One region of the Streptosporangium sp. NPDC002607 genome, then DNA from elsewhere that is predicted to be linked to it. Evidence: riboswitches for the same ligand, from Rfam matches in the RefSeq annotation. Region 1 holds a riboswitch; each other region holds the start of a gene.

Region 1 (5,521 bases):
TCCGTCGAGGTCGCGGCCGTAGGCGAAGCCGCCCCAGACCGCGTACACCTCGGCCAGGTCGGCGTCGTCGCGCCAGTTCCCGCTCTCCATCAGCGGCAGCAGGCCCGCGCCGTAGGCGCCCGGACGGGAGCCGAAGATTCGCAGGGTGGCCCGCCGCTCGTCGCCGTGCGCGGCCAGGTCGGCGTCGGCGTGCGCCCGCACGTAGTTCTCCCCGGCGGCCTCCGCGAGGCCCGCGACCAGCCGTACGGCGTCGTCCAGCATGGTGACGACGTGCGGGAAGGCGTCCCTGAAGAACCCGCTGATCCGGACGGTCACGTCGATTCTGGGCCGGCCGAGTTCGGCGAGCGGGATCGGTTCGAGGCCGCTGACCCGCCGGGACGCCTCGTCCCAGACCGGCCGCACGCCGAGCAGCGCGAGCACCTCCGCCACGTCGTCGCCCGCCGTGCGCATGGCACTGGTGCCCCAGACCGACAGCCCGACGGAGCGCGGCCACTCACCGGTGTCGGAGCGGTACCGCTCCAGCAGGGAGTCGGCCATGGCCTGCCCGGTCTCCCACGCCAGCCTGCTGGGCACCGCCCGGGGATCGACGGAGTAGAAGTTCCGCCCGGTCGGCAGCACGTTGATCAGCCCGCGCAGCGGCGACCCGCTCGGCCCGGCGGGGACGTAACCGCCGTCGAGCGCGTGCAGCACCGCGCCGATCTCGTCCGTGGTCCTGGCGAGCCGGGGCACGATCTCCCTGGCCGCGAACCCGAGCACCTTCTCCACGGCGGCCAGGACTCCGGAGTCGCGGTCACTTCCGCCGGCGAGGACGGACGCGGTGACGGGGGAGACGGTGAACGGGTCCCAGCCGTGCTCCTCCATGCCCTCGACGAGGGCGCGGGCCAGCGACTCGGCCTCGTCCACGCTCACCCTCGCGGCGCCGCCGTCCTCGGCCAGGCCGAGGGCCTCACGCAGGCCGGGGAGTGCCTCCTGGCCGGCCCAGATCTGGCGGGCGCGGAGCATGGCCAGCACGAGGTCGACGCGGGCCTTCCCCTCGGGGGCGCTGCCGAGCACGTGCAGGCCGTCGCGGATCTGGACGTCCTTGACCTCGCAGAGCCATCCGTCGACGTGCAGCAGGAAGTCGTCGAACCCGCTGTCCTGCGGCCGGTCGTCGACGCCCAGGTCGTGGTCGAGCCTGGCGGCCTGGATCAGCGTCCAGATCTGCGCCCGGATGGCGGGCAGCTTGGCCGGGTCCATGGCCGCGATCGAGGCGTGCTCGTCCAGCAACTGCTCCAGCCGGGCGATGTCGCCGTAGGTCTCCGCGCGGGCCATCGGCGGCACCAGATGATCGACCAGTACGGCGTGCGCCCGCCGCTTGGCCTGCGTGCCCTCACCGGGGTCGTTCACCAGGAACGGGTAGACCAGCGGCAGGTCGCCGAGCGCCGCGTCGGGGCCGCAGGAGGCCGACATCCCCGCCGACTTGCCGGGCAGCCACTCCAGGTTGCCGTGCTTGCCGACGTGCACGATCGCGTGCGCGCCGAAGTCGTCGGCCAGCCACCGGTAGGCGGCCAGATAGTGGTGGCTCGGCGGCAGGTCGGGGTCGTGGTAGATGGCGACCGGGTTCTCCCCGAAGCCGCGCGGCGGCTGGACCATCACCACGAGGTTGCCCGCGCGCAGCGCGGCCAGCACGATCTCGCCGTCGGGATCGCGGCTCCGGTCGACGAACAACTCGCCCGGCGGCGGCCCCCAGTGCGCCTCGATGCCGTGCCGCAGGTCCTCGGGCAGCGTCTCGAACCACGCCCGGTAGCGCGCGGCCGGGATCCGCACCGGGTTCGCGGCCAGTTGCTCCTCGGTGAGCCAGTTCCGGTCCTGGCCGCCCGCCGCGATCAGCGCGTGGATCAGCGCGTCGCCGTCCCGCTCCGCCACGCCGGGGAAACCGTCTCCGAGGTCGTACCCGGCCTCCGTCATGGCCGTGAGCAGCCTGACCACGCTGGCGGGGGTGTCCAGGCCGACCGCGTTGCCGATCCTGGAGTGCTTGGTCGGGTACGCCGACAGCATCACCGCGATCCGCCGTTCCGGTGCCCGGACATGCCGGAGCAGGCCGTGCCGTACCGCGATGCCGGCCACCCGCGAGGCCCGCTCGGGATCGGCCACGTACACGGTCAGGCCCTCGTCGTCGACCTCCTTGAAGGAGAACGGCACGGTGATGATCCGCCCGTCGAACTCGGGGATCGCCACCTGGGAGGCCGCGTCGAGCGGGGACAGGCCGTCGTCGTTCTCCCGCCAGGCGTCCCTTCCCGTGGTCAGGCAGAGGCCCTGCAGGATCGGCACGTCCAGCTCGGCGAGCGCGCCGACGTCCCACGCGGAGTCGTCCCCGCCCGCCGAGGCGGTCGCCGGGCGGGTGCCCCCGGCGGCGAGCACGGTGACCACCAGGGCGTCCGCGGCCCGGAGCGTGTCGAACAGGTCGGGCTCGGCGCTGCGCAGGGAACCGCAGTAGACGGGCAGGGCCTGGCCGCCCGCCTCCTCGATGGCCAGGCAGAGCGTCTCGACGAAGGCGGTGTTGCCCGCGACGTGGTGCGCGCGGTAGTAGAGCACGCCGATGACGGGGCCCTCGGTGCGTCGCACGACACGTTCGAGGGGGCCCCAGCTCGGGGTGGGCGCGGGCGGGGCGAAGCCGTACCCGGTGAGCAGCACCGTGTCGGAGAGGAAGGCGTGCAGCTGGGCCAGGTTCGCCGGACCGCCGTGCGCGAGGTAGGCGTGCGCCTCGGCGCAGACCCCGCCGGGCACCGTGGACAGCTCCATCAGCTCGGCGTCGGGGGCCTGCTCACCACCGAGGATCACGACGGGCCGCCGGTCGGCGAGCAGCGCGTCCAGCCCGTCCTGCCATGCCCGGCGTCCGCCGAGCAGTCGCACGACCACGAGGTCCGTGCCCTCGGTCAGCGCGGGCAGGTCCTCGGCGGACAGCCTCGCCGGGTTGCCGAGCCGGTAGTTCGCACCGCTCGTCCGCGCGCTGAGCAGGTCGGTGTCGGAGGTCGACAGCAGCAGGACGGCAGGCGGCGCGGGTGGCACGGCCGATCGCGGGGTGGGCGGCACGGAACGCATGCAGAAGTCCTCCCTCGGGGTCCTCGCCCCGGGTCGTCGTCATCGCGACGGCAGGAGTCTCCTGGCTCCCGGATCAACGCTCACCCCGGCCTTCCCGTCCGTTGCCGGACCGTGGCCTTCGGTGGGGTTCGCTCCCCGGTTACAGTGGCGGGACCGCGCCGGTTTCACACCGGCTTCCTCCCTGCGCCGTCGCCTAGGTCACACTATGCCAGGCGGACATCCGTAAAGAAATGGGAGCTACCATCCACTGCGTGTCAATAACCGACCCTCCCGGAAGAACCCGGGCCGACGCGTGTCCCGGAGCGCTCCAGGTGCACGCCGCGGCCGACGGCGGCCTGGCGCGGATCCGGGTTCCCGGCGGGGCGCTCACGGCGCGTCAGCTCCGCGTGGTCGCCGCCGCCGCCCGGGAGCTCGGATCCGGCGTGATCGAGCTGACCTCCCGGGCGAACCTCCAGGTACGCGGCCTCCCGCCGCAGGACGGCGAGCCCCTTCCCGTCGTGCACCCGGCACGCGACGACACGCGCGTTCCGGACGACGGCCGGCGGCTTTCCCCGGCATCCGACTTCGCCGTGCGGCTGGCCGCCGCCGGGCTGCTACCGTCGGCCACGCATGAGCGGGTACGCAACATCGTGGCCTCACCCCTGGCCGGGCGGGCACCCGCGAGCCTGCTCGACGTCCGTCCGCTCGTGTCCGAGCTGGACGGGGAACTCCGCGCCCGGCCCGTGCTCGCCGACCTGCCCGGCCGGTTCCTCTTCGCGCTCGACGACGGCTCGGGCGACATGGCGGCTCTCGGCGCGGACGTCACGCTGCTGCCGGTCGATCCGGTGGACGCCTCGGCGGACGTCTCCGAGGTGGCGCTGCTGCTCGCCGGTGCCGACCTGGGGCTGCGCGCACCCGTCTCCTCCGCCGTCACCGGCATGCTCGCGGTCGCCGAGGCGTTCCTGGCCGAGCGCGCCGAGCAGGGGTCGGGCGCGTGGCGGCTCGCCGAGCTGACCGACGGCCCAGTACGGGTCTCGGCCCGCGGGCTCGGGGCGGAGCCGGCTCTCCGGCTGTCCGCCCCCGCCGTACGACGGGCGCGAACGGTGGACAGCGGCACAATCGGGGTCGCCGCGCAGCGTGACGGAAGGTCGGCCCTCACCGTTCTCGCCGCGCTCGGACGGCTCACGGCGGCCCAGCTGGAGGCGCTCGCCCAGGCGGCCGAGCACGGCGGGGGAGAGGTCCGGGTGACGCCGTGGCGGACGATCGTCGTCCCCGACCTGCCGCCGCCGGAGGCCGACGGCCTGCGGGCGACGCTCACGGCCGCGGGCCTGGTCGGCGACCCGGCGTCGCCGTGGCTGGGCCTGACCGCCTGCGCCGGCCGGCCCGGATGCGCCAAGGCCCTCGCCGACGTCCACGCCGACGTCCATGCGGGTGTGCGCGCGAACGGCGGCACCGGTTCCGAGTTCGATGCGGACGGTCCTGATGACGTCCACCCCTCGCGGGGCCGCACCCGTGCGCTCCCCGTGCACTGGTCGGGCTGCGAGCGGCGGTGCGGACGCCCGCGCGGCCGGGTCGTGGACGTGGTCGCGACCGGAGACGGATACCGCGTCGAGGCGGACGGCGTGAGCCGTACGTTCGCCGACGCCGAGCAGACGAGCGCCGCGGTGGCGGCGACCAGAGAGGGAACGTGATCGACTACATCAGGGACGGGGCGGAGATCTACCGCCGCTCCTTCGCCACCATCCGCGCGGAGACGGACCTCGGCGGCATGCCGCCGGGCGTCGCCCAGGTCGCGGTCCGCATGGTGCACGCCTGCGGCATGGTCGACCTCGTCGACGACCTCGCGTGGTCGCCGGGAGTCGTCACGGCGGCGCGCGAGGCGCTGCGCGACGGCGCGCCCGTGCTGTGCGACGCCATGATGGTCGCCTCCGGTGTCACCAGGCGACGGCTTCCGAAGGCGAACGAGGTGATCTGCACACTCGGCGACCCGCGGGTCCCGGAGCTGGCGCTGCGGCTGGGCACCACCCGCAGCGCCGCGGCGCTGGAACTGTGGCGCGACCGGCTCGACGGCGCGGTGGTCGCGATCGGCAACGCGCCGACCGCGCTGTTCCGCCTGCTCGAACTGGTCGAGGAGGGGGCCGGACGCCCGGCCGCGGTGCTGGGCGTGCCGGTCGGCTTCATCGGGGCCGCGGAGTCGAAGCTGGCCCTGGCCGAGCACCCGGCCGGACTCGACCACCTGGTGGTGCACGGACGCAGGGGCGGCAGCGCGATGGCGGCGGCCGCCGTCAACGCGATCGCGAGCGAGGAGGAGTGAGCGGGTTGAGCGGGGATCTCGGGTGCCTGTACGGGGTTGGGCTCGCGGTGGCGGCGGCTGCCGTCAACGTGATCGCGGGTGAGGAGGAGTGAGCGGGTTGAGCGGGGATCTCGGGTGCCTGTACGGGGTTGGGCTCGCGGTGGCGGC
Region 2 (5,521 bases), on a different contig from region 1:
TGATTCTGCGCCGCGACCGCGTGATCCTGCCGATCTGGGTGCTCCTGCTGGCGATCATGCCCGTCACCCAGATCTCCGCCATCGGCGGACTCTATTCCACCGACGCCGAGCTGCAGGCCTTCGCCGCCTCCATGCGTGCCACTCCGGCCTTCTTCGCCCTGTACGGCCCGCTGCTGGACTGGCACGTGGCGGCGCTGGGCGTGTGGCGCGCCGGATTCGTTCCGGTGATCCTCGGCCTGGCCAGCCTGCTCACGGTGATCCGGCACACCCGGGCAGAAGAGGAGAGCGGACGCCGCGAGCTGCTGGGCTCCACCGTGCTCGGCCGCCACGCCCCGCTGGCCGCCGCCCTCATCGTCGTCGCGTCGGCCAACGTGATCGCCGGCCTGATCGTGGCCGGCTCCCTCGCCGGGACGTATCCGGTAGCCGGCGCACTGGCGGCCGGGCTCGACTACGCCCTGGTCGGCATCGCCTTCGCCGCGATCGGCGCGGTGGCCGCCCAGCTCACCGAGAGCGCCTCCGGAGCTCGGGTGATCGGCATCGCCGCTCTCGGGCTGGCGTTTCTGCTGCGGATGGCCGGTGACACCACCGACGCCTCCTGGCTGTCGTGGTTGTCGCCCATCGCCTGGGGGCAAAAACTGCGCCCCTTCGCCGACGAGGAATGGTGGCCGCTGGCTCTGTTCGCCGCCTTCATCGCCGTGACCTGCTACGCCGCCTACGCGCTAGCTGCCCGGCGCGACGTCGCAGCCGGCCTGCTACCGCCCAGGCTGGGTCCCGCGCAGGCCGCGCCCGGCCTGGCTGGCCCGCTCGCGCTGGCCTGGCGCCTGCACCGCGGGCTGCTGCTGGCCTGGTGCGCGGGCTTCGCCGTCTTCGGCGCGGTGATCGGCAGCGCCGCCGACGCCGCCTCCTCCGCATTGCGGCAAAACGCCCAGATCATGGAGATGCTCAACCGGCTCGGCGGCGGAACCGACCCGGCCGACCTGTTCATCGCCGTGCTGATCGGCATCTTCGGCATCGCCGTGTCCGGCTACGCCATCCAGGCCGCGCTGCGGCTGCGCACCGAGGAGAGCCTCGCCCGCGCCGAGCCGCTGCTGGCCACCGCGGTCAGCCGCGTCGGCTGGGCGGCCGGCCACACGCTGTTCGCCGTGCTCGGCCCGGCGGTGGTCCTCGCCGTGACCGGCCTGGCCGTCGGTCTGTCGTACGGTGCGGCCTCAGGAGACATAGCCGCCCACCTGCCTGCCACGCTGGGCGCGGCTCTCGCTCAGCTCCCCGCGGTATGGACCTTCTCCGGCCTGGCCCTCGCCCTGTTCGGCCTGCTGCCCCGCCTGGCCGCCGCGGCATGGGCGGTCCTGGCGCTGTTCCTGCTCTTCGGCCAGGTGGGCGCGCTACTGGAGCTGCCCCAGGTGCTGCTGGACCTGTCACCCTTCAGCCACCTGCCCACACTGCCGGGCGGCGAGGTCTCAGCGACCCCGCTGGTGGCCATGACCGCGATCGCCGCGGCGCTGACCATCGCCGGCCTGTACGGCTTCCGCCGCCGCGACGTCGGCTAAGCGTGTTCTTTAACCTCGGGCCTCGAACGGTTTTCGGGGGGTGCGGGTGGCCTCGGTGACTGAGACACCGTCGTCGACCAGGCGGCGCAGCGTCGCCGGTTCGGCGGACCCCCGCAAGACCTTCACTGGCGCTGAACCCGCCGCGGTCGACGCTCAGCTGGGTGGGTTCTTCCACCTGGACGTCGCCGCCCGCCGCCGGGCGATGGCCGCCAACGGGGCCCGCTCGGGCGCTGCAGTTGGGCACGGTGCGTTTCCTGGGCACCTTCCTACTGGACCCCCAAGTTCCGCCACCAGCACCTGGCCGGCCTTGGGCACCACATACGGCTCGGCGAAACTGCTGCCCGCGTCACCGCCGAGGCTGCCCCCGCCACCCGCTGACCTCATTCACAGAAACCCGCTCCGGTGGAAGATGATCTCCATCAGCGCGGAGCTCAGTAAGAAATTTCTGACCGTCTTCCCTGGTCAGATAGTTTCGTCGGCGCCCGAGTAAAGGTCGATAGTGGAGGGCCAGAGGTGGACGACGTTCTCGCCGCTGACGAAGCCGGCAACCTTCTGACCGCGTTTCATCCGGTTACGGAGGAAGTTCGCTTCGATGACGGACCCCTGCCGCTGGCGCTGACGGCGGTGTGGAATGACGAGCGGCTGCTGCTGGTCTCACCGCCTGCGCCGGTGCTGGGAACTGCCCGGCGGCATGATCGACCCAGGTGAGACACCACGCCAGGCGGCCCTGCAGACCGGCCTGGAGGTCGCTGACCTCGTGTTTGCCGGACACGCGCGTTTCGTGCTCGGCCCCGAGAGGCGCGTCGAGTACGCGGCCCTCTACACCGCGCTCACCACCGCGCACCCTGGCTTCACCCCCGACGAGGAGATCAGCGCGATCTGCTGGTAGGACGGCGTTCAGCCCCTCGTCGGCCGCGTCGAGCTGCTGGACGCCTATCTGGGAAAGCTGGCCAGGGTCAGGTAGCTCTGGATAGACCATCAGTGAAGCGCAGGACTGATGTCAGCGGAAACTCAGGTCTGTGACAGTGAAGTCGGGCAAGCGCAGAACATCGTGGCCAGCGCCTCGTACCGGCCCAACGCGCCCTCCACAGGCTCGCGGTGGTGCGGTCCATGGTCGCGGGTGGCGGCGATCGAGTGGCTGGATCCGCTGTGGCCCGCCGGTCACTGGGTCTCCGAGCAGATCCGGGCGGCGGGCGGTGAGCCGCTGCTGGCCGAAGCGGGCGAACGCACCACAGCCATCGACTGGGAGAGGTTGCGAGCCTCCCACCCCGAGGTGGTCCTGCTGATGCCCTGCGGCTTTCCTCCCGAGCGGACGCGAGCGGAGTGGCCTCTGCTGACCCGCCTTCCGGGCTGAGCCGACCTGCCGGCGGTCCGCGCGGGCCAGGTGTGGGTGCTGGACGGTCCGGCGTACTTCAACAGGCCCGGACCTCGCGTGGTGCGAGGGGTGGAGGTCCTCACCCAGGTGCTCCACGGTGTGCGCGCCGGTGCTCCCGTCGAATGTGGGGAGGCGCGCCGGGTCTGACGGGTGGTACGCACTTTGTCGTTGATGGGTGGTGTGCGAGCATGGTCGGCGTAGGCGAGCGCGGAACGAGGAAGCCGGTGTGAATCCGGCGCGGTCCCGCCACTGTGATCGGCGAGCGAATCCCGACGAAGCCACTGCCCGGATAACGGGTGGGAAGGCCGGGAGGAGCGTTGACCCGAGAGCCAGGAGACTCACGCGGTCGCCTCCTCAGAGAAATTGGGGCGGATCTCCCCAAGAGAGGAACGGTGATCGCCATGCCTGGACCTCGGCCTGTCGGCCCTGGGCATGCTCGGCGTGCTGGACTCTCCTGGTGACCCGGCCTCCCACCCGTCGCGGAGGCCGTCGAGGAACGGCGTCCGCGGCCCGCCTTCAGGAGCACGCATGGGCATCCCCCGCTCGATCACCGCGGCACTGCTCGCATCCTTACTCGCCGTCGCCGCCTGCGGCGCCCCGGACGCGGCCACGCCCGCGGCCCCGGCGGCCGAGGGCCGCTGCGTCACCGGTTTCGACCCGGGCCGGGACTACTTCCCGGTCAAGCAGAAGGTGGAGCACGCGACGAACTTCACGCTGACCTACGCCAAGAACCATCAGGTCCTCACTGTCAAGCAGCCCGCCCCCGGTGCCAAACCGGAGACCTACGTGCTGGTGCGGTGCGGTACTCCGGCTCCCGCGCTCACCGGCGAGCTGGCCGCGGCGGTCACCGTCGAGACCCCGATCGAGCGGCTGTTCTCCGCTTCGACCACCCACCTGCCGTTCATCACCGACCTGGGCGTGCTGGAGCGGCTCACCGGTGTTTCGTCGGCCGGGTACATCACCTCCCCTCAGGTACTGGCCCAGGTGAAGGCCGGGAAGATCACCGAGTACGCCAAGGGTCAGGAAGTCGACACCGAGAAGGTGATCGCCGCCAAGCCGGACGTGCTGATGAGCGGCGGCACCGAGGACAAGGCCTACGGCCCGTTGCGCCAGGCCGGGATCAAGGTGGTGGCCAACGCAGAATGGCTGGAGTCCACCGCGCTGGGCCGCGCCGAGTGGATCAAGGTGATGGCCGCGCTGACCGGTACCGAGGCCAAGGCCGGTGAGGTGTTCGGCAAGGTCGAGACCGACTACACCGCCCTGGCCGCCAAGGCCAAGGCCTCCGCGCCGGTCACCGTGCTGCCGGGCCAGATGTATGAGGGGCAGTGGTCGGTGCCCAACGGCGGCAGCTACGTCGCGGGGCTGATCAAGGACGCGGGCGGCACCTATCCGTGGGCGGACACGCCGGGCCCCGGCAGCACCACCATGGACCTGGAGGCTGTGCTGTCCAAGGCCAAGGACGCCAAGGTGTGGCTGGCCACCGTGAACGAGTGGAAGAGCCTGGCCGATGTGGAGAAGGCCGACCCGCGCTATGCCAAGTTCGGCGCGTTCGAGTCCGGGAGCCTCTGGTCGGCGAACAGGACGCTCGGGCCGGGGGGCGGCAACGACTTCTACGAGCGCGGCGTCGGCCACCCGGACCTGATCCTGGCCGACCTGGTCGCGATCTTGCGCCCCGACCTCGCGCCAGGGCACGCCTTCACCTTCTACCAGCAGCTGACCAGGTGACGGCTCTGGCCCTCGCGGGTGTTCCGGCGGCGGCCCAGCGCCGCCGGAGCGTCGTCCTGGCCGCCATCGGGATCACGGTGCCGCTGACGTTCGCGCTGGCGGTCCTGCTCGGCTCGACCTCGATCCCGCTGAACCAGGCGCTGCTCGCTCTGGTGCGTGACACCGGCGCGGACCCGGGGGTTCAGGAGATCATCTGGACGGTACGGCTGCCGCGCGCCATCACCGCGGCCCTGGCCGGAGCGGCCCTGTCGGTCTCGGGAGTACAGCTGCAGACCCTGTTTCGCAACCCGCTGGCCGAGCCGTACATCCTGGGGGTGAGCTCGGGTGCGAGCCTGGGCGTGGCTCTGGTGATCATCGGGTGGGGCGGCGCGGCCGGCGCGTTCACCGCGGGCATCGCGGGCCTGGGCCGGGCGGGCGTGGTGGTGGCCGCCTCAGCCGGTGCGGCCACGGTGCTGGGGCTGGTGATGGTGCTGTCGCGGCGGGTCAGGTCGGTGGTGACGTTGCTGATCATCGGCGTGATGGTGGGGTCGGCCGCCGTCTCGGTGATCACCTTGCTGCTGGTCTACACCGACCCGCAGCGGGCCCAGCAGTTCATCATGTGGGGTCTGGGCAGCTTCGCCGGCACCACCTGGGGGGACCTCGGGGTGTTCGTGCCGGTCTGTGTGGCCGCGCTGGCGGGTGCGCTGGCCGGGGTCAAAGCGCTCAACGCGCTGCTGCTGGGCGAGAACTACGCGCGCACGATGGGCGTGCGGGTACGGGTGGTGCGCACGCTCACCCTGCTGACCTCCTCGGTGCTGGCCGGGGCGGTGACCGCCTACTGCGGGCCGATCGCCTTCCTCGGCCTGGCGGTGCCGCACGTGGCCCGGCTGCTGCT
Region 3 (5,521 bases), on a different contig from region 1:
CGGGGTCGAGCAACATCGGGAAAATGCCTTTCGGAGTGGCTGAGGGGTGACGGGGTGCCCTCGGGACGGGCCGCCGGCAGGCCTACTGGCAGGCGTCGCAGTACTCGGGGTTCTCCAGGGAGCAGGCGACGGCCTGGGGGTCGAGGACGGGGACGGGGACCTCCCCGGCCACCGGTGCCGCCACGGTGGCCTGCGCGATCCGGGTGGCCGGGCGCGAGCGCAGGTAGTAGGTGGTCTTCAGGCCCGACTTCCAGGCGTAGGCGTACATCGAGGAGAGCTTGCCGATGGTCGGCGTGGCCATGAACAGGTTCAGCGACTGCGACTGGTCGATGTACGGGGTGCGTGCGGCGGCCAGGTCGATCAGCGCCTTCTGCGGCAGCTCCCAGGCGGTCCGGTAGAGCAGCTTCAGGTCGGCGGGGATCTCGGGAATGTCCTGGACGGAGCCGTCGGCGCGCTTGATCGCGTCACGGATCCGCGAGGTCCACAGCCCCCGGGCCCGCAGGTCGGCGACGAGATAGCGGTTGACCTGGAGGAACTCACCCGAGAGGGTCTCGCGCTTGAAGATGTTGGAGACCTGCGGCTCGATGCACTCGTAGCAACCGGCGATGGAGGCGATCGTGGCCGTGGGCGCGATCGCGATCATCAGCGAGTTACGCAGCCCCGTTCCGGCGATCCGCTCCCTGAGCTCCGTCCACGCGGCCGACGTCGCGGCCCCGTAGTGGTCGGGGTGGAGCACCCCGGCGGCGGCCCTGGTCTCCTGGTACGAGGGGTGGCGGCCCCGCTCCGCGGCCAGGTCCGAGGAGGTCCGGTAGGCGGCCAGCGCGATCTCCTCGGAGATCCGGGTGGACAGCTCCAGCGCCCGCGGCGAGTCGAACGGCAGCCGCAGCGTGAACAGCACGTCGGCCAGGCCCATCACGCCGAGCCCGATCGGGCGCCACCTCTGGTTGGCGGCCCGGGCCTCGGAGGTCGGATAGAAGCCCAGGTCAATGGTGCGGTCGAGGAACCGCACGGCGGTGCGGACCGTCGCGCGCAGCCGCGCCCAGTCGATCCCGTCTCCGGACTCCCCGGACAGGTGGGCGGCCAGGTTGATCGAGCCGAGGTTGCAGACCGCGGTCTCGGCGTCGCTGGTGACCTCGAGGATCTCGGTGCAGAGGTTCGACAGATGGATGACGTTTTCCGGCCTGGCCGTCTGGTTGGAGGTCCGGTTGGCCGCGTCCTTGAAGGTCATCCAGCCGTTGCCGGTCTGGGCGAGCGTGCGCATCATCCGGCCGTACAGGGTGCGGGCGGGGAGCTGCGCGGTGAACCGGCCCTCGGCCTCGGCGGCCCGGTAGGCGTCGTCGAACGCGGCGCCGTACAGGTCGGTGAGGTGCGGGACCTCCTTGGGGTCGAACAGTGACCAGACGCCGTCGGCCTCGACCCGGCGCATGAACTCGTCGGGGATCCAGTTGGCCAGGTTCAGGTTGTGCGTGCGGCGGGCCTCCTCGCCGGTGTTGTCGCGCAGTTCGAGGAACTCCTCGATGTCGGCGTGCCAGGGCTCCAGGTAGACGCAGGCCGCGCCCTTGCGGCGGCCGCCCTGGTTGACCGCGGCGACGCTTGCGTCCAGGGTGCGCAGCCAGGGCACGATGCCGTTGGAATGGCCGTTGGTACCGCGGATCAGCGAGCCCCGCGAGCGGATCCGGCTCCAGGCGATCCCGATGCCCCCGGCGTACTTCGACAGCCGCGCGACCTGCCCGTAGCGCTCGTAGATGGCCTCCAGCTCGTCGCGGGGCGAGTCGAGCAGGAAGCACGAGGAGAGCTGGGGCCTGCGCGAGCCGGAGTTGAAGAGCGTGGGCGAGCTGGGCAGGTAGGACAGGGTGGCCATGAGCGCGTACAGCTCGGCGGCCTCCTCGACGGTCTCGGACAGGCCGCAGGCCACCCGGAGGAAGAAGTGCTGCGGGCGCTCCAGCACCTTGCGGGTGCGCGGGTGACGCAGCAGGTAGCGGTCGTAGACGGTACGCAGCCCGAAGTACTCGAATCTGGCGTCGGCGTCCGGCTCGATGAGCGCGTCCAGGACTCCGGCGTGGGCGGCCACGAACTCCGCGAGCCCGTCGGCGATCAGCCCCGCCTCGTGCGTCGCGGCGACCGACTCGGAGAAGTCGCGGACGCCGTGCTCGGCGGCCTCGTCGGCGATCAGCTCGGCCAGCAGCGCGGCGGCGACCCTGGAGTTCTCGGGGTCGGTGATCACCCGGGCCGCCGCCTCGTCGATGGCCAGCCTGCGATCGACCGGCGCGTTCCCGGCGTTCTCCGCCACGGTTCCCGCCGCGATCCCTGCTGCGGTCTCTGCCAAGGCCTGTGTCACGTGGTGTTCCTCGCTCGCTCTGACTTCCCCGTACGGCTCCGCCGGAGGGGCACGCGTCCGCGAGCGATCCCGGGCACGCCGGACCGCCTCGTTCCGCGGGCCCTCCCACGAGGCCCTGGACAATCACGTCGCCGGCAGGTCTTCGGACTCACGGGCGCCCTGCGCATGCCTACCGGCCGTCGCTTCCCGGGCATGGTTCACCCAGTGCTCACATGACGGCTTTCGTTCCCGTTCACCGCTGCGGGGCAGTCCCGGAATCTCACCGGGTTCCCTCTTGCCTCGCCCCTCCCGGGGCGAACCAGCAACGAGCAGGATCCTACATCTAGGGGCGTCTGACGCAACTACCCCAACAAGTTGTGTCGGAGGACTTCAGTAGCCCGAGCTCGTGAAGCACCCCGCGGGTGCGGGCCGTCTCGGTGAAGAGCCACTGGCGGAAGTCGTCACCGCTGAGGTAGACCCGGCTCCATCCATTGGCCGCGCACAGGGCGCGCCAGCGCGGCGCGGCGTCGATCCTGTCACACAGGGCGATCGCGGCGTCCCGGTCCGTCTGGCTCATGCCCTTGGGTCCCAGCAGGCCGCACCAGTCGCTGTACTCCAGCCGGACCTCGACCTCCAGGAGCGTCGGCGCGTCGATCCCGTCGAGCCGGCTGCCCGAGGAGACCACCAGGGGACGCAGGCGGCCCGCGGTGACCTCGGGCCGCAGGGCGCGGGCCGACCCCAGCAGGGCCGCCACCCGTCCGACCTGGAGCGCCTCGGCGGCATCCTCGGCGCCGAGGAACCCCGCGTACTCCAGCAACCGGGCGTCCACCCCGAGGCACTTGCCGATCATGCCGTAGAGCACGTGGTCGGAACCGCCCTCCGGCCGGCCGCCGACCGTCAGCACCGCCGGGTTGCGGCGCAGCTCCGCGGCGAAGTCCTCGAAGGTGCGCAGGCGGGAGTCCGAGGGGACGACCAGGACCGTCCAGTCGCCGACCAGGCGGGCGAGAGGGGTGGTGGCGTCCACCACCGCGGCGGTGTTGGCGATCTCCGCGGCCGTCACCATCGGCATCGCGGCGACGAGCACCCTGCCCTCGCGCGTGAACGAGCCGTGTACGGCGCCGAACGCGTCACGCGGGACGGAACCCAGGGCTCCCGGCCGCCCGACGGCCATGGCGGAGCGCGCCAGCCCCGACAGGACCAGGACGGAGGCGAGCCTGCCCGCGATCCCGTCCCAGCCGTGGCCGTCGGCGGTGGGTTCGAGGATGCTCAGGCGGCCCACGGCCGAGTCGGCGGAGTCACCGTTCAGGTCGCAACCCGCGACGACCATGGCACCCGCCACCAGCGCGAAAAACCTCCTACGGCGCATAAGCGCCCCTTCCCCCAAGAACCCCCTATACCATAGGTTACCTCCTTATCACTATCTGTTACAGACCGGGGGCGGCCACCACCGGCGGCCGCCCCTGGAGCCGTCTCACTCCACCGTCACGCTCTTGGCCAGGTTGCGGGGCTTGTCGACGTCCCGCCCCAGCGCCACGGCGGCATGGTAGGCGAAGAGCTGGAGCGGGATCGACAGCAGGATCGGGTCCAGCTCGGTCTCGTTCCTGGGCACCACGACGCAGTCGTCGGCCAGCTTGGGGTCGGTCGTGCGGTGACCGACCATGAGCACCCGGCCGCCCCGGGCGCGGATCTCACCCAGCGTGGTGAGGTTCTTGTCCAGCAGCTCGTCGTCGGGGACGATCGCCACGGTCGGCATGTCCGGGCCGATCAGCGCCAGCGGCCCGTGCTTGAGCTCGCTGGCCGGGTACGCCTCGGCGTGCACGTAGGAGATCTCCTTGAGCTTCTGCGCGCCCTCGCGGGCCACCGGATATCCCCGGACCCGGCCCACGAACATCATGCTCGGCGCCTCGGCGTACTTCTGCGCCAGCTCCTTGAGCCGCGGCTCCAGCGTCAGGATCTCCTTGATCTGGTCCGGCAGCCTCCGCAGGCCCTCGCAGATCCGGCGGCCGTCGGCGGGGGACAGGTCACGCACCCGGCCGAGGTGCAGTGCGAGCAGCGCGAAGGCCACGGCGGTCGAGGTGAACGCCTTCGTGCTCGCCACCGAGACCTCGGGCCCCGCGTGCAGGTAGACGCCGCCGTCGCACTCACGGGCGATCGCGCTGCCCACGGTGTTGACGATGCCGAGCACCCGGCCGCCCTTGCGCTTGAGCTCCTGGACGGCGGCGAGGGTGTCGTAGGTCTCCCCCGACTGGCTGATCGCCACATACAGGGTGTCCGCCTCCACCACCGGGCTGCGGTAGCGGAACTCGCTGGCCGGCTCCGCGTCGGCCGGGATGCGCGCCAGCTCCTCGATGAGCTGCGCGCCGATCTGGCCCGAGTAGTACGCGGAACCACAGCCGATGATCTTCACCCGGCGGAACGAGCGGGTCTCCCGCGCGTCCATGTTGAGGCCGCCCAGGTGGGCGATGTGGAAGCGGTCGTCCAGACGGCCGCGAAGCGTCCTGGCCACGGTGTCGGGCTGCTCGGAGATCTCCTTGAGCAGGTAGTGCTCGTAACCGCCCGTGTCGTAGTGCCCCGCCTCCCAGTCGACGGTCAGCGTCTCCTTGGCCGTCTCCCGCGCGTCGCTGGCGAAGGTGTTGAACCCGTCCGCCTTGAGCACGGCGATCTCGCCGTCCTCCAGGTGGACCACCTGGCGGGTGTAGCGGACCAGCGCGGCGACGTCCGACGCGGCGAACATCTCCTTCTCACCGATGCCCAGCACGATGGGGCTTCCGTTGCGGGCCACCACCACCTCGCCGGGGCGCTCGGAGTCGATCACCGCGATGCCGTACGTGCCGACGACCCGCTTGAGCGCGGTCCTGACGGCCTCCTCCAGGGAGTCGGCCTCCTTGACCGTACGGGCGATCAGGTGCGAGAGCACCTCGGTGTCGGTCTCCGACAGGAAGATCGCGCCGTCGGCCTCCAGCTTGGCGCGCAGCTCGTCGGCGTTCTCGATGATGCCGTTGTGCACGACGGCGATGCGCTCGTCGGTGGACAGATGAGGGTGGGCGTTGACGTCACTGGGCGCGCCGTGGGTGGCCCAGCGGGTGTGGCCGATGCCCAGCCCGCCCTTGAACCGCGCGGGCACGACCGCCGCCAGGTCGGCCACCCGGCCCTTGACCTTGCGCATCTTCAGACCCTTGTTGGAGACCACCACCCCGGCCGAGT

The links. Region 1 has a riboswitch for cobalamin ahead of cobN (cobaltochelatase subunit CobN). Riboswitches for the same ligand answer to the same signal wherever they lie in the genome.
Region 2: another riboswitch for cobalamin. It lies ahead of ACWD3H_RS35255 (ABC transporter substrate-binding protein); the one in region 1 lies ahead of cobN (cobaltochelatase subunit CobN).
Region 3: another riboswitch for cobalamin. It lies ahead of ACWD3H_RS04520 (ribonucleoside-diphosphate reductase subunit alpha); the one in region 1 lies ahead of cobN (cobaltochelatase subunit CobN).

The regions. Positions count from the first base shown of each region.
Region 1 covers NZ_JBSFWD010000009.1:74,662-80,182, reverse strand. Annotated here, with positions in the region: gene cobN (cobaltochelatase subunit CobN) at 1-3,081, opposite strand, end outside; cobalamin riboswitch at 3,117-3,318, opposite strand; gene ACWD3H_RS13255 (precorrin-3B synthase) at 3,333-4,751, shown strand; gene ACWD3H_RS13250 (precorrin-8X methylmutase) at 4,748-5,374, shown strand.
Region 2 covers NZ_JBSFWD010000042.1:36,138-41,658, forward strand. Annotated here, with positions in the region: gene ACWD3H_RS35235 (ABC transporter permease) at 1-1,547, shown strand, start outside; gene ACWD3H_RS35240 (hypothetical protein) at 2,061-2,255, shown strand; gene ACWD3H_RS35245 (NUDIX hydrolase) at 2,239-2,436, shown strand; gene ACWD3H_RS35250 (hypothetical protein) at 2,545-2,901, shown strand; cobalamin riboswitch at 3,084-3,282, shown strand; gene ACWD3H_RS35255 (ABC transporter substrate-binding protein) at 3,451-4,647, shown strand; gene ACWD3H_RS35260 (iron chelate uptake ABC transporter family permease subunit) at 4,644-5,521, shown strand, end outside.
Region 3 covers NZ_JBSFWD010000003.1:118,261-123,781, reverse strand. Annotated here, with positions in the region: gene ACWD3H_RS04525 (ribonucleotide-diphosphate reductase subunit beta) at 1-16, opposite strand, end outside; gene ACWD3H_RS04520 (ribonucleoside-diphosphate reductase subunit alpha) at 83-2,338, opposite strand; cobalamin riboswitch at 2,455-2,656, opposite strand; gene ACWD3H_RS04515 (tripartite tricarboxylate transporter substrate-binding protein) at 2,661-3,683, opposite strand; gene glmS (glutamine--fructose-6-phosphate transaminase (isomerizing)) at 3,789-5,521, opposite strand, start outside.